Regions from separate parts of the Terribacillus aidingensis genome, predicted to be linked through region 4. Evidence: riboswitches for the same ligand, from Rfam matches in the RefSeq annotation. Region 4 holds a riboswitch; each other region holds the start of a gene.

Region 1 (4,092 bases), 320 kb from region 4:
GCTTTTTCTATGGAAAATGATAATTAACCTTAGGAATTGGGTATTTTATATGTATACAACAGTAGTTAAATTCATACTGCTCATGTTAATTATCTTCCAGATTTATACATAGTAGCAGTAAACGGAAATATGTGATATTTATATGTATTTTTTTATCTGATTTTATTACTTATTTCCTAATCTTCTTGTTTCTTTATTAGATTTACAAGTTATACTGAATTAGAGGTGAATATATGAAAATTGCAATTGTGACCGATAGTCTGACGAATTTGAGAGAAGAGGATTTACAGAGATATCCTTTTATATACTACGCGCATTTAAATGTTGTCGTAGATGATAAGTCCTATATTGATTTAAAAGAGATTACGAATGATCAGTTATTTCGTTTTATAGATGAGGGAGCTTCCTATTCTTCTTCCCTGCCTTCACCAGAAATATTTATGACGCTTTATGAAGAATTATTGGCTAGTTATGATGCTATTATCAGCCTGCATTGTACAGAAAATGTAAGCGGTACCGTCAATTCGGCTCGTATAGCAAGGGATTCAATCGAGGGTGCCGAAGATAAAATCACCGTCATTGATACGAATACAGCTTCTATTGGAGTAGAAAATATCGTCATTAAAGTATGTGAACTAATGGAGCAAGGTAAGTCAATCCATGAATTGTTAGATGCAATTGAATATTACCGAACGCATGGGGAGCTGTATCTTACGATTAATGACCTTACTACACTAGTACGTACTGGGCGTATTTCAAAGACTGCATCAAGGATCGGAAATTTATTGCATATCAAGCCGATTATCGGTTTTGAAAATGCGAAATTAGAGGTTATGGGCAAAGTCCGTACGAAGAAGCGTCTGCTGAAATGGATGCTGGAAAGATTACGACACGATATAGAACAATCAGGAAAACAAGTTGTTCGCATTACACATGTGAATTCCATTGATCTTGCTACTGAGCTAAAGCATGCATTGGAAATATGCGGAGATAAGGTTGAAGTTTTTATCAGCAATGAAATCAGTTCCGTTATGGCAATTCATTTTGGCAGAGGCGGGGTTGGGGCAAGCTGGATGCCCGCTAATTATTCTGTTTAGCAAATTGCTTGTGATATTAATCAGTCGTATATATAAACCCTCGAACAATTTAATTGTTCGAGGGTTTTGTTATGCTGAATGAAGTTTTAGTATTAAGGCTGCTTTTCTGCACTCTTAAAAATAAAGAAGCCTATCTTCGTGAAAAGATAAAGTGTAAAGATGATTATTAGAGTCCTGCCTATAACATCACCATCAGTCATGTCAAAGCTATTTTGAAATAATAAACGACTATTAAAACAAAGATAAATTGCGATTAAAAGAGGAATAGCAATAAACAAAACAGCAATGACACGTCTGGCTTCCCAACTCATTATAATCAGTCCTCCCATATATGATCCTTTTCAATATCATAAAAAATCAGGTAAGTGATTCTTATACATAATCAGAGCATCTTTACTGGTTTTTAGAGTGTGTATTGTCTTAGTATTGGGTGTTGCGTAGATAATAGGATAATCTATTTCACCATATTCTTCATTAATTCGGAATGCTAATTGCTCTGCGCCCAGAGAAAATTCAGATTGTATACCGGGTTTGTTTCCGCGTGCATCCAAACGCAACCATCTATTTAAGTCTTTGATATACACTCCATTAAGTGCATGTATGCAATATCCTTTATCAGGTGTATCAAATAGCATCAATCTTTGGTAGCAAAATCCAGTGGGAACTCCTACTGATCTTAACATGGCAGCAAGCAAATTAGATTTTGCATAACAGATACCTTCTTTGTATGTAAGTACTTCTGATGCTCTGCAAGTCACCCGCTTGCTTTGAATATCCCATGAGTGCGCTATACTATCACGAACATAATGGAATACTGCTCTGACTTTTTCTATTTCGGACATTTGAGATGAAATCAGCTCACTAATCTTCTCTTTGATCAGAGGATGTGAGAAGTCTATTACATCTGATTCATTCAAGTAATCATTGTAAGAATGTTTCTCTGGTATAAGATTCAAGTATCTCCCTCCTGCCAATACATATGTATAAATATACCAATAAAATCAATTAGGTGGTTCATTAATTTTAATTGTGCTAAATCATTCTTATGCACATATTATGGTTCTCTAAAGCAATTTACATTTGTTAATCCGAGTAACCCGATAAGTTATATTGACAATCTAATCGTTGTCTGGTAAACTTTCTGAAAACTGTATATGTTTCTTATCTAGAGAGGTGGAGGGATATGGCCCTGTGAAACCTCAGCAGCAGGTCTGACAACAGATACTGTGCTAATTCCATCGGTTCATAGCCGGCAGATAAGATGAATAGAGGAAGCCTCTCGACGCATCTTGCACGAGAGGCTTTTGTATTTGTCCCTGCCTACAGAAAGGGGAAGGCAACATGTTTGAATTGATTCGGGAACTGTCCAAGTACAAAGGGTACAATCAGTCATTTGTTTCACAGATCGTCGATAAGATTACACCGTTCGCAGACGAGATGCACTTTGACAGTCGGGGGAACCTTATTGTCCGTAAATATGGAGAAAAGTATTCGCCGAAGATAACCTTGCTCGCTGAGGTAAAGGAAGAGATTTACGTGGTGACGTCGATAACGGAATCAGGTGCGCTTGTAGCGGATGCAAACTACTTCTCGCTCACCTATGCTCAGGGGCAGACTGTACAAGTGGAGACAAAGTATGGATTAGTGCAGGGCGTGATCATGGCAGGTGAAGCAGAGCAGCATGCAGCTGTGATCGACATCGGTGCGAACTCAGAAAATGATGCGCGTGAGATGGGCGTTGAGCCTGGTGATCATGTAACGCTTTTTGATGATTTTCTATATCTTGGGGACGAGGTAAGCGGAAGAGTCGTCGGGAAAGGGCTGGATAATAAAGTGGCGCCGGCAATTGCAATCAATCTTCTGCAGCAATGGAATACAGCTGAAGGGGAAATCACCATCATCTTCTTTCCGTTTCATAACAAAAAGCAACTTACCTATCAGCTCGAAGGAGAAGCAGCCTTTTTTATCGGATCCGTCCCTCGCCAAAGAATTGCCCATAAAAGCCGAGGAGCCATCGAATTAGGAAGCGGCGTTGCGATCAAAGTGGCAGACAAAACAATTCCAATCAATCAGACTTTGAAAAATCAGCTCGTCGATTTGGCCATTGCTCATGACATTCCATTTCAGTTGGAATTCCTATTCAGACATCGTTACAAAAAGCTATCCACTAAAATTCCGGTAGGCGTTTTGAATATCCCGATCGAGCATCTTGACCAGACAACTCAGGTCGTATCGGTAAAGGATCTTGAGGATACGAATCAGCTGATTCAAACCTATCTATGGAGAAGTAAAGAACTGCAATTTTAATAAATAAAAAACCTCGTACAGCGCCCTGGCAGTACGAGGTTTATTTTATTTCACTAATTCGAGAGACTTCTCGATTTTTTCTTTATCATGTTTCAATTGTTTGTCCACATCATGCGCATAGTACATGTCATTTTTGATCATGTAATCTGCGATTTTAGCGTGATTATCAATTGCTTGATCCAATTGTTTCTTCAAAACCTTTCGTACATCGGGAGATGCAGTTTCTGTCAGTGCAACCGCATAGGTTCTGACAGTGGCTTTAGCTGAAACCAGTAGTTCCGTCGCAATTAACTCATCACGCATTTTTCCTGCTGTCTTCAATTTTTCCGTGATACTCATTCCAATCACCTTCCTTTATTAAGATAGGACTTCCTGCAATTCCTTGATTGCTTTCTCTGAACTAGTTACATCATTATCCAGAATCATTCTCAAAGTGTCATCTTCGGCCAGGGATTGTAATGCATAGGATTTCACCAGGCAGCTCTGTTTCAGAGTAAGTACTTCGTGTACTTCCAACGTTTCATGAAGTGCTAATTTATTCTTTGCCATGTTAATCCTCCTCACGTGTTCTCTTACACGGTATAGATAGCCGGATTGAGCAGACAATAAACATCTTTTGATTGGAAAATGACACCATTTTACTAGGAAGTGGTGTATACTACAGTTAATTTTCAAGTAGGAGGCGGTT
Region 2 (4,092 bases), 660 kb from region 4:
GGCCAACGCTTGGTTTGGCAGTGTATAGTCAGAGAATTCCACAAGTTCGATATTGATGCCCTCTTCCTTCGCCTTTTCCTTCAAAATTGGCCATTGATCCCCATCAGAACCTGTTACACCGATTTTCACTGTTTGGCTGCCATCTGCTGAGCTGCTCCCACACGCTGCAAGGATAAATACAAAGGCTAACGAAACGATTCCAAGTAGAGCTTTTTTCATGTCGATCATCTCCTTAAAATTTTTCTTGAAAGTGTATTGCCGACCCATTGGGCAAGCTGGACAAGCACAATTAAGATAACGACTGTAACAATCATGACGCTTGTATCAAACCGCTGGTAGCCATATGTCATCGCTACATGTCCGAGACCACCGCCGCCGACCGTTCCTGCCATTGCCGAGAAATCAATCAAACTGATGGTAATGAACGTCAATCCGAGAACGAGCGGACCGAGAGCTTCCGGAATCAAGATGGTAAAGATTATCTGAAGAGGACTGGCTCCCATGGCCTTGGCTGCCTCGATGACACCCGGGTCAATACTGATGAAATTATTTTCTACAACTCGTGCGATGCTGAATGCAGCTGCGATGCTCATTGGGAAGATCGCGGCCCATGTACCGATAGTCGTGCCAATCACCTCTCTGGTCAGCGGACTGATCGCGACTAGGAATATAATGAAGGGGATCGGGCGGATAATGTTGATCAGGAAGTTGATAATTTGAAAAAGAAACGCATTTTCTAGGATGTTTCCTTTACGGGTAATGAAAAGTAGAAGTCCGAGAATGATGCCGAATATAGAACCAATGACCAATGTGACAGCCACCATCAGAATCGTCTGACCAGTCGCCTCGACAATACGCGGCCAAAAAGTTTGCCAATCTACGCCCATGCCACATCCACCTCCTCTATTTGTACGATCTCTTCTAATTCCCTTACAGCACTGGCTGTTTTACCTTCGTCACCGTCAAAGCTGACAAGCAAATTGCCGTAGAATTTTGCCTGGATTTCTTGGACGGAACCATAGACGATATTCACGTCAATATCGTGCTTTCTTGTTACCCGGGATAAGACTGGATCGCTTGCCACCTCTCCTTTGAAAATGATTCGGTATAGCTGCTTCCCGCCTTTTTGCCGCCACTCATCTAATAACGATGGAGATGGGAGGTCCTGCTGAACGGAGCGGATAAAACGTTTTGTCGTCTGGTGGACAGGACTTGTGAATGTATCGAATACACCGCCAGTTTCTATAACCTCTCCATCCTCCATTACAGCAACCTTGTCACAGATTGCTTGAATCACATGCATCTCATGTGTGATCAGCAGAATTGTAATACCGAATTCCTTGTTCACCTTTTTAAGAAGACGAAGAATTTCACCGGTTGTATCAGGATCCAGTGCCGAAGTTGCTTCATCACAAATCAGAATATCTGGTGATGTGGCTAATGCTCTGGCAATGCCAACTCTCTGTTTCTGCCCCCCTGAAAGCTGCTCCGGAAAATCCTTAGCCTTGTCTGACAACCCAACGAAACGCAGCAGTTCTTCCACTCTCTCTTTTATTTTTGCTCGCGGCATTTTTGCTAGTTTCAAAGGATAAGCAACATTACCAGCAACAGTCCGCGAGGTTAACAGATTGAAATTCTGAAAGATCATCCCTATCCTGCGGCGTACTTTCCGAACTTCACTAGGACGAAGACTGGCTAAATCCACACCTTGCACTTCCACCGAACCTGCTGTCGGATTTTCCAGCACATTGACAAGCCTGAGCAAGGTACTTTTACCGGCTCCGCTAAAGCCGATAATGCCGAATATCTCTCCTTCCTCGATTGTCAGATTCACATTTCTAACAGCATGCACTTCCCGTTTTCCGATTGTAAATGTCTTTGAAACATCCTTGAAAGCAATCATCATTTTTCCTCCCATCAACACAAAAGAGCCCTCTTTTCCTTATCCAGAAAAAGAGGGCTCCACGTATGAAACTTCCTCATTCTCATCTTCCAAACGCTCATGAGCGTTTGCAGGAATTGGCACGGTATTTAGTAATAAACCCGTTGCCGAGACGTCATAGGGCCTGATCCCTCGGTCTCTCTGGATAAGAATAAAACAAGTATGTAGTTGTAAGATTTGATTACCATGTTATGGGATTGCAGATTGAAAGTCAATCTCTTTTTTAAAATTCTTTTCCCTGGTATTGGATAATCCCTTGCTGTGGCCAGCTTGCGTTAGCTATTTATACATTATCAAAAAAGGATTGCTTCACACAGCCTTTCAATCATAATAAGACGCATATTGGCTAGTTTGGATTAGTAGCTAAAGTATACGATAACCAAGCCTGTTTTCCTATACAGCCAAATTAAAAAGTCGCATCAAAGATTCGACTTTCAATGTTATTCAGCTTTTAGGTGCCAAGTGTAACTTACAAAATCCCCAATAAGGTCTGCAGGTACACGAATACCGCTGTATGCCAGTTCATCACCACTGTATATTTCTTCCGTACCATTGATTCTGTAGTTTTTAGCTCCATCCAATCCCTTCATCCGTAAAGAAGCGAGTGGTGCTGCTGGCTCTGCCAGAACACGATAATAGGAGACAAAAGCTTCTGTTTTATCTTCGTTAACAAACATCCAAGCAGTTTCATTGCCTTCAAAAGGACTTTTCAGCCGATAGAATCGACCGAACTGAACAAGTCTGCGAATCTCCTTATAGGTGTTAATCTGCTGCTTGACGACTTCCTTCTCCTCAGGACTAAGCTTTGTGAGGTCCAGCTCGTATCCTAGATTCCCTGCCATCGCGACGTCACCCCGCATCTCCAATGAAGTAAATCTGTGTACTTGATGGTTCGGAACATCAGATACATGGGCACCCATCGAAGCAATGGGATAAAGCAAACTTGTAGTATGCTGAATTTTAAGCCTTGAGACAGCATCTGTATTATCACTTGTCCATGTTTGTGGCATGTAATACAGAATTCCCGGGTCATAGCGTCCGCCGCCGCCTGAGCAGCTTTCAAACAGAATCTGCGGAAAACGGGAAGTGATCTTATCCATCACTTCATAGACTCCGAGAATATGTCGATGTGCTGTTTCCCGCTGACGCTCAGGAGGAAGCAAGGCAGAACCGACCTCAGACAGATGACGGTTCATATCCCATTTCACATAAGTGATTGGGGCACTTTCCAAGATGGCTGCTACTCGCTTAATAATCTCCTCCCGAACATCCTGTCTTGAAAAATCGAGCACGAGCTGATCACGGCTTTCCGTACGATACCGATTCGGCACATGCAGACACCAGTCAGGATGCTCACGGTACAAATCACTGTCCACCGATACCATTTCCGGCTCGAACCAAAGTCCAAATTGCATATCTAAATCGTTTACACGTTTCGCCACATCTTCAAGTCCATTCGGCAGCTTCGTTTTATCGACAAACCAATCTCCCAATGATGTGGAATCTGAATTCCGTTTTTTGAACCAGCCATCATCCAATACGAAAAGCTCGATCCCTAGCTCACTGCCAGCCTCAGCGATTGCCTCAATTTTATCAGCATCAAAATCAAAATACGTCGCTTCCCAGTTATTAATCAGAATCGGCCGCTCTTTATCTCTGTATTCTCCTCTTACTAGATGCTGCTGATAGAACCCATGCAGCGTTTGCGACATTCCTCCCAAACCATCCGCTGCATAAACAAGCACTGCTTCTGGTGTTTGAAATGTCTCATTTGGTTCCAGCAGCCACGTGAAGTCGAACGGATTGATACCCATTGTCACCCGAGTTGTCGCAAACTGATCGACTTCTGCCTGGGCTAGGAAATTACCGCTATAGACAAGATGAAAACCAAACACTTCCCCTTGATCTTCTGTTGCATGCTTCTCCATCAAGGCGATGAACGGATGCTGCTGATGACTGCTTGCTCCACGTGTGCTTTCTGTAGACTGTATACCCGCCTGCAAAGCACGCTTTTCGAGATGTCTTTCCTTTCCCCATGCCCCCGGCATGGTAAGCATGTCAAAGTCCGAACGGCGGAAGTCGATACTTGCACTAGCAGCCTGTAAGAGCTTTAAATTTTGTTTGCCATTATTACGGAATTGCACAGATCT
Region 3 (4,092 bases), 610 kb from region 4:
ATCAGCTTATAACATTCACATTAATACTGATAGCTTGCTAGCGAAATACAATGTTCAGCAGCCAGCTCAGCAAGAAAAAGCACAGACTCCTGCTCAAGCAGCACCTCAGCAAGAGCAAGCAAAAGCGCCAGCTGCTCAGAAAGAAGAGCAAAAAGCTGCTGCTCCGAAAAAGGAAGAAAAAGCTGAAGAGCAAGCAACTGAACAAAAAGCTCCAGCACAAAAACAAGAAACTGCTTCTGATAACAAGCAAACAGAAGAAAAGCAAGCTGCTGAAGGCCTGAGTGCATTCGAACAGCAAGTAGTAGACTTAACTAACAAAGAGCGTGAAAAAGCTGGTCTTAAAGCTTTGAAAGCTGATACTGAACTAAGCAAAGTAGCACGTGCGAAATCCAAAGATATGGCTGACAATGGTTACTTCGATCACAACAGCCCGACTTACGGTTCTCCGTTCGATATGATGAAATCTTTCGGTATTTCTTATAAAACTGCAGGTGAAAACATCGCTCAAGGACAAAAGACTCCTGAAGAAGTCGTTGAAGCGTGGATGAACAGCCAAGGTCACCGTGAGAATATCCTTAACCCTGATTACACTAACATCGGTGTAGGTTATGTAGAAAACGGTAACTACTGGACACAGCAATTCATTGGTAAATAATTCAGATTATTGTATAATGAAAAGCAACCGATCATGATCGGTTGCTTTTCTTGTATGCAGGGAGTGATTATATGGATCTGATTTCGCTGCTTGCGGAGGAGCGTATCAAGCAGGCTGAAGCAAATGGAGAGTTCCGTAATCTTCCTGGTGCTGGAAAACCTTTGGAGCTGGAGGATCTATCCGGTGTACCGGAGGATATGCGTATGAGCTATAAGATCCTGAAGAATGCTGGCTACATTCCACCAGAGATGGAGCTGCAGAAAGAGATTGTAGCACTGCGTGATCTGGTGCGTGTTTGTACAGACGACACAGAGCGGGCAGCTTTCCGGAAGCGCATTAGTGAGAAAGAGATTCAATACGAAGCGCTGCTTCAAAAGCTTAAGCGAAATTCGCCAGGCACACTCAGTCAATATCGGGAACAAATTGAAAACAAACTAACATAATCAAATAGTATTTTCTTATCACGAGAGGTGGAGGGACTGGCCCTTTGAAGCCTCGGCAACAGGCAGTAATGCACTGTGCCAATTCCAGCAGACGAGAAGTCTGACAGATAAGAGGAGCATTTTACCTTGGATAAGGAGCCTCTTCTGTAAAACGGAAGAGGCTTTTTTTACATAAATAGAGGAGTGGAAGCAATGACCAAACAAATTATCCTGCAAGCATTTGATATGACAGCCGCCAATCATAACGCCCATGGCTTATGGAAGCACCCGGAGAACAGAAGACATCGGGAGTATAAGTCGCTGGAATACTGGATGGAGCTTGCGCGCCTTTTGGAAAAAGGAAAGTTCGATGCGGTGTTCTTCGCTGATGTGCTTGGCGTCTATGATGTTTACGGAGGAGATGAAAAGGCAGCCTTGCGGGATGGCGTGCAAGTACCGCTTAATGATCCAGCCTTCGCTATCCCGGCCATGGCAGCTGTGACGAAGCATTTGTCCTTCGCTGTCACAGTCAGTACGTCTTACGAACAGCCTTTTCATAATGCACGTAAATTTTCGACGCTCGATCACCTGACCAATGGGCGAGTGGCTTGGAATATCGTTACTTCCTATTTGCCGAATGCAGCCCAGAATTTTGGACTGGAGAAGATGGTAAAGCATGATGAGCGTTACAGAATAGCTGATGAATTCCTGGAGATTTCTTATAAGCTGCTTGAGGACAGCTGGGAAGAAGATGCTGTTATTTCGGACCCGGAAAGAGGGGTTCTAGTGGAAGCAGAAAAGGTGCACCGCATCAAGCACAAGGGTACATATTTCTCAGTGGAAGGACCACATGTAAGTGAGCCATCCCCACAGCGCACACCGGTGCTCTACCAAGCAGGTACTTCCGAGAAAGGCAGGGATTTTGCCGCAAAACATGCAGAATGTGTGTTTGTCGGCGGACCGACACCAGAAAAAATCAACTATTATATAGAGGATATCAAAGCGCGTGCGGAGGCTTATGGCAGAAGCCGCGATGAAATCAAAGCTTTTACCTTCCTGCACGTCGTTGTAGCTGAAACAGAAGAGAAGGCTCATGCTAAATATGACGAGATCAAGCAATACTGGAGCGCAGATGCTGCCAAAGCCCAGTATGGCGGGTCCACTGGCTATGATTTAGCTTCCTATGAAAATGAAGAAGAACTGTTCACGTACAAGCATACGGAACAAGGTCAATCGCGAGCTGCTTATCTGACAAAGGATGCTGCCAAACCATTTACGGTAAAAGAGATACAGGAGAAATTCAGTCAGCCAGCTGAAACGGATATCATCATCGGCAGTCCTGAGCAAGTTGCGGACAAGATGGAGGATTTCTTTGTGCGAAGCGGAGTGGATGGCTTCAATCTGACACATTACATTACACCAAAAGACCTGCAAGACTTTGTAGAATTGGTTGTACCTATCTTGCAGGAGCGAGGATTATATAAAAAGGATTATGCAGAAGGAACTTTTAGGGAGAAATTATACGGACATCCGCATCTCGCTGCGGCACATCCGGCAAAACAAGGAAAGAGGAGCTGAGCGTCAGCTCCTCTTTCCTATTCCAAATAAGTTAGAATTCCCTTGCCGTCCTTATATGATACATTTGCCAACGCACCATTGATCATCGTGAACTGCGGAGGCATGTGTCCAATATCGGCGTCGTAGATTATCGGCAATCCAATTTCATCTGCGAATTCATGAATCATCTGTTCGTCTGTATAATCCTCTGAAGGAGTGCTTCGAGATGGCCTGCCAAATAGTAATCCGCTCGCACCGTTGAACCAGCCGTGTTCCTTCAAATGCCAAAGATTCCGGTAAGTTTCAGCAGTACTCCAATCCAACCATTCCAAGTAGACGATCGTGTCTTCTTTAAAAGATTCCCGCCAAGTTTGAATAGGAGCATATTTCGTTCCGGCGATAGCGGTCAGGGTATTCAAGCAGCCACCGATTAAGCGGCCAGTAAAGGAAACGGCTTCACCTGTCGTGGTTTTCCATTCTGTTTTGCTGTCCAAGTCGAAGCCCTCAGGATTGTCTTGATCAAATAGCGCATCCCATGATGATTGATACATAGGGGATGAGTGCTGCACCATGTGCTTGCGGGACGGTGCAGATAATATCTTATGCCATTGCTTCGCCGTTTCATCGAGTGCTTCCATATTCAAATCAAAAAAGTTAGTCGTATGGGCAGATGCAAAATTTGTTTGGAGTGTATAGCTGCATAGAAGTGTGCTTGTGTCAGAATAACCAATCAGCCATGTGGGCTTGCTCTTGGTTAGCTTGTCCCAATCAAGCATAGGCAATACTTGTACAAGCAGTTCTCCTCCCCATGGCGGCATGATTGCATCGATTTCAGGATCACTCAGATAAGCCATCAGCTCGTTAGCTCTAGTTTCAGCAGAGCTGCTTCTAGCGGCTTGCTGTGTCCAGACGGTTTCTCCAATGATCACATGAGCACCGAGTTTCTCGAGCTGCATTTTAGCTTTATGTATTTTGGAATGCAGAGGAGCAGGAACTCCGCTTGACGGAGCAGTAATTGCGAAGGTGGAGTTGGGAGTTAAAGCGCTTGGATACATGGTCGTCATCATTATCACCCTTTCCTTTTCCATATTATAGCATTATCACTAGGTCGTTTGATTCGTTGTTTCATGGGGAATGGAATACCAGACATTCGCACATTTTCACATTTATAAAACGAGGGAGTTGAGTGAATGATAAATGTGTTGTTTATTTCTTTAGGCAACATCTGCCGCTCGCCGATGGCTGAGGTGATTTTACGCAAGCGTATAGAGGAACAAGGTCTATCTGCATTTGTAACAGTTGACTCAGCTGGTATCGGCCACTGGCATGAAGGGAAGGAGATGCACCCTTCGGCTCGTGAGCTTCTCGGCCATAAGGGAATTTTGATTGTAAATCATGTGGCTAAGCAAGTCCAGTCAGAAATTTTAGGAGCATACGATTATATCTTCGTAATGGATC
Region 4 (4,092 bases):
GTATACAATATCCAAGCCACTTCTGCTATCACGATATAAGCTTACCAGCACAAGCACAGGCACAATGAAAAACGTGCCAACGAAACCAATAGTAGTAAACCACAAGAAAAGATTAATATTTACTAGTGCAAGCAGGAAACCTAATGCTACTAATCCTAGGAAAGGAATTAAATAGCTCCCGTACCTAACTATTATAGATTTGAAGCTTGTTTCAATCTTTGAGAGTTTGCTCGCAGCAAATACCAAAACTGCCACCACGAAAACAAAAAATGCAAAGAAAATGAACGGCTTGATGGCAAACTCGACAAATGATAACTCAATGTCTAGTTCATCCGCACTTAGCATGTCTCCAAAAAGAGGTACAGTGCTTATTTCCTTTAATAAATTCTTCATCCCGATATAAACTGTCAATCCTAAAAACACAGCGAAGAGAATCATCGTGATGATGCTATTCGTCAGATTGCTAACACCGTAGCGCTTACCTGAGCTAAATGGGTGTTTAATCACATCAGCAAAATAATGGAAAAATGATAATGATGCCTGTTTTGTGACCTCAAGGTACTCATTCGCCTTGGCACTTTCACCCGATGAAACTGCTTCTTGCTGTGTGTGACCTGCTGCAGTTTGCCCTTGTAAAGCTGCACCGCAATTCTCGCAAAACTTACTCCCCTCCGTATTGTTGTGTCCACATGACGGACAAGCTACCATAAAATCTACCCCTTACCTAAAATATTGCACATTTCTCTATGTACTTCCTCATTATACAAAAAATAGGTCAAAAGAGGCAGTGCTTATTAGAATAAGCATGTAAAAAGGCATACATAAGTCATCATATGTACACCTTCTTTTTGTCCATCTTATCGTCTTCCTACATTAAGCCTCTGCCTTAGCCTGTGCTCTTGCAGCAAGTCGATAATAGCGACCATCAGATGCAACGTTTTCTCCGTGAAGAAGAACTGTCTCACCAGACGGCAAGTGAACATAAGGAACTGCCTCCCGTTTCTCCGTGAATTTGATTTCGCGTTTTACACTGATTTCTTTCCGCTGATGGACGAGGTTCGCCAAGTCCTCGACGATGGCACTGGCCGTCGGCAGGGCGCCGGCACCTGGCCCTTGAAGCTTCAGCTTGCCAACCAGATCACCTTCCACACATACAGCATTATCTACTCCATCTACACTGTACAACGGGTGTGCAGCTGTTAGGATGACTGGTTCTACAGATGCCGTCACTTCTCCGCCCGCGTTTTCAAGCGTGGCAACATGTTTAATTTTCCACCCTTGTTCTGCGGCTGCACGGATATCCTGTGAGGAAACCGAACGGATTCCCCTGCGCGTGACCTTCTCCCAAAACGGCTGAGCTTCAAATAACAAATCACTCAACACCATTAGTTTATAAAACGCATCCCAGCCATCAACATCATTGGCGGGATCTGCTTCTGCAAAACCAGCTTCCTGCGCGAGACGCAGCGCCTCTCCAAATGGAAGGCCCTTATCGGACATTTCCGTCAGAATGAAATTGGATGTGCCATTTAAAATCGCCTCTACTTTGACGACATGGTTAATATGCAGAAGCTGCTTCAACGTCCCAATCACCGGTACACCGCCCGCGACTGCTGCTTCATATTCCAACCGAACACCTTTATCCTTTGCCAATTGCTTCAGCTCCGCGCCCCGGGAAGCAATCAATTCTTTATTCGCTGTGATTATATGACAGCCGTGCTGGATTGCTTCCGTTAGATAACTGAAAGCAGGCTCAATTCCGACACTCGCTTCGATGATCACATCAAGATCAGATATGGAGAACAACTCATCTGCATCATCTGTCAGCAATGCGTCCGTCACTTGCTGCGCATACTTCTTCTTTTCCCGCACCAAGACACCTGCCACATGTACCTCCTTCCCGAAAATCGTCTGCAGGTTCTCCTGATGGGAGCGGATCGTCCTCCCTACAGCGCTTCCTACTGTGCCGTATCCTATCAATCCAATCTTCACTGCTGTCATCTGTTTTGCCTCCTCGAATGATTTTCTGCATAAAAAAAAAGCCTCCCTGAGAGGACAGGGAGACGAATGTACCGTACTGTGTCTTCTCTCATCTACAGGAATTAGCACCTATACAAGTCAAAGTTACACTTGCAGGTTGCCGGGCATCATCGGGCCAGTCCCTCCGCCGCTCTTGATAAGAGTTTTATATATTCATTTGTTATGAAGGAGTTTAGCATGAATAAGATACAGAGTCAACTGAAAATTCTAACAACATTATCCGACAAGACTGTCATAAAGGGAACGCGCCCGGCTTATGTCAGCCACACCATGAATGATTGCTCTGCCATCAGCAAATAGCACAAATCTATGACCCTTGTATTGAAAAGCCAGCAAGTATTCATTAACAGTGATCTGGTCGACTGCACAAACCCACTCTTCAGATAAAGCTCGCAGGTTCAATGATTTTTTGGCGCTAGGCCTTATATGGACTGCCTCTCTTCCGCAAAGGACATCCAGTCTCGTCTGGGAGGAGCCATTCAAAAAAGGCAATACTGCATGTGTGCCGCAGCTGGGACAACTTGAATTGCGAAGGTTTTTCACGTCCACTCTCGTATAATCCCCTGTCCAAATATCAAATGCACATAGTTCTGCCTTTACTTCCTGACCGCATAAGATTCGTAATGCTTGTGTCACTTGCATCGCCGCCACCCATTGGACAATCGGGCTGATGATTCCTGCCGTATCACATGTTTCGCTTTGCTGCGGAAGCTGTTCCAAGAGACAGTGAAGACATGGAGTATCTTTATCGGCGAGCACTGGGTAGGTTATCCCGTAGCTGCCCACACATGCACCATATAAGTACGGAATACCGTGCTTCAATGCTGCATCATTGACGATTAAACGTGTCTCGAAATTATCGGTAGCATCCACAATTACATCAGCATCTTCAATCAAGCGCTCGATATTATGGTAATCAACATTTTCAATCACGGTATGCAGCGTCACTTGTTGATTGATTGCCTGTAGTCGCTCCTTTGCTGCAGAAGCTTTCGGCAAATAGGCAGCAGCATCTTGCTCTGTATACAGCTGCTGGCGCTGGAGATTATGGAATTCAACATAATCCCGATCAATAAGCATCAGTTCTCCAATACCAGCACGTACAAGCATCTCTGCAGAAGCAGAGCCTAATGCTCCCATCCCAATTAAGACAATTTTACCGTTTTCCACCTGTGCCTGCCCATCCTTGCCGATGAACAGCTCCTGTTTCCGATAACGATCCTTCATCAGGTAAACAAACCTTCATTCGGGCTGCTAGCTACTGCGTAATTTTTTTCAGGAATTCTTCCTGCTTCAAAACCTAAACGACCTGCTTCAATAGCCAGCTTCATCGCATATGCCATTCGAACAGGGTCTGCAGCTCCGGACACAGCTGTATTCAACAAGACACCATCAGCCCCGAGCTCCATTGCATACGCAGCATCTTTAGGAGAACCAATACCAGCATCAACAATGACCGGTACACTGCTCTGTTCAATGATCATACGCAGGTTGAAAGGATTGATGATACCTTTTCCCGAACCAATTGGCGATGCACCTGGCATAATCGCATGTACTCCCAGATCCACGAGCCGCTTGGCCAATACAACATCATCCGACGTGTAAGGCAGGACAATGAAGCCCTCCTCCAACAGCATTTCAGATGCCCGCAGTGTCTCAACTGGATCAGGAAGCAATGTCCGGTCACAGCCAATCACTTCCACCTTCACCATATCGCATAAACCCGAAGCTTTAGCCAGTTTGGCAATACGAACAGCCTCTTCTGCTGTCTTTGCCCCTGCTGTATTCGGAAGTAAAGAGTACTTTTCCAGATCCAGCTGTTCCAGGAAATTTGGCTGAGATGGCTCAAAGATATCCATCCGCCTCACAGCAAATGTCAGTATCTCTGCCTTCGAAATATCGACCGCCTCTACCTGTACCTCAAATGACGGGTATTTGCCTGTTCCCAATAATAAGCGGGAAGCAAATGTCTTATCTGCAATCTGTAACATTCTTCATCCTCCTCCTACAAAATGAATCAGCTCGACTTTATCGCCATTTCTAATCGGCTGA

Evidence for each region. A riboswitch is a leader RNA that binds a small molecule or an ion and turns the genes downstream of it on or off. The one in region 4 is predicted to bind S-adenosylmethionine.
Region 1: another riboswitch for S-adenosylmethionine. It lies ahead of ABXS78_RS02740 (hypothetical protein); the one in region 4 lies ahead of ABXS78_RS00975 (homoserine dehydrogenase).
Region 2: another riboswitch for S-adenosylmethionine. It lies ahead of ABXS78_RS15985 (ATP-binding cassette domain-containing protein); the one in region 4 lies ahead of ABXS78_RS00975 (homoserine dehydrogenase).
Region 3: another riboswitch for S-adenosylmethionine. It lies ahead of ABXS78_RS04230 (LLM class flavin-dependent oxidoreductase); the one in region 4 lies ahead of ABXS78_RS00975 (homoserine dehydrogenase).

What each region holds. Positions count from the first base shown of each region.
Region 1 covers NZ_CP159996.1:485,737-489,828, forward strand. Annotated here, with positions in the region: gene ABXS78_RS02730 (DegV family protein) at 234-1,097, shown strand; gene ABXS78_RS02735 (transglutaminase family protein) at 1,445-2,053, opposite strand; SAM riboswitch class I at 2,256-2,360, shown strand; gene ABXS78_RS02740 (hypothetical protein) at 2,439-3,404, shown strand; gene ABXS78_RS02745 (spore coat protein) at 3,450-3,743, opposite strand; gene ABXS78_RS02750 (spore coat protein) at 3,762-3,953, opposite strand.
Region 2 covers NZ_CP159996.1:3,086,707-3,090,798, forward strand. Annotated here, with positions in the region: gene ABXS78_RS15975 (MetQ/NlpA family ABC transporter substrate-binding protein) at 1-219, opposite strand, end outside; gene ABXS78_RS15980 (methionine ABC transporter permease) at 225-887, opposite strand; gene ABXS78_RS15985 (ATP-binding cassette domain-containing protein) at 878-1,903, opposite strand; SAM riboswitch class I at 1,983-2,094, opposite strand; gene ABXS78_RS15990 (alpha-galactosidase) at 2,383-4,092, opposite strand, start outside.
Region 3 covers NZ_CP159996.1:779,820-783,911, forward strand. Annotated here, with positions in the region: gene ABXS78_RS04220 (CAP domain-containing protein) at 1-655, shown strand, start outside; gene ABXS78_RS04225 (DUF1992 domain-containing protein) at 727-1,098, shown strand; SAM riboswitch class I at 1,111-1,212, shown strand; gene ABXS78_RS04230 (LLM class flavin-dependent oxidoreductase) at 1,291-2,655, shown strand; gene ABXS78_RS04235 (S66 peptidase family protein) at 2,673-3,701, opposite strand; gene ABXS78_RS04240 (low molecular weight protein-tyrosine-phosphatase) at 3,825-4,092, shown strand, end outside.
Region 4 covers NZ_CP159996.1:165,742-169,833, reverse strand. Annotated here, with positions in the region: gene ABXS78_RS00980 (zinc ribbon domain-containing protein) at 1-708, opposite strand, end outside; gene ABXS78_RS00975 (homoserine dehydrogenase) at 874-2,001, opposite strand; SAM riboswitch class I at 2,087-2,183, opposite strand; gene ABXS78_RS00970 (ThiF family adenylyltransferase) at 2,257-3,267, opposite strand; gene ABXS78_RS00965 (thiazole synthase) at 3,267-4,031, opposite strand; gene thiS (sulfur carrier protein ThiS) at 4,035-4,092, opposite strand, start outside.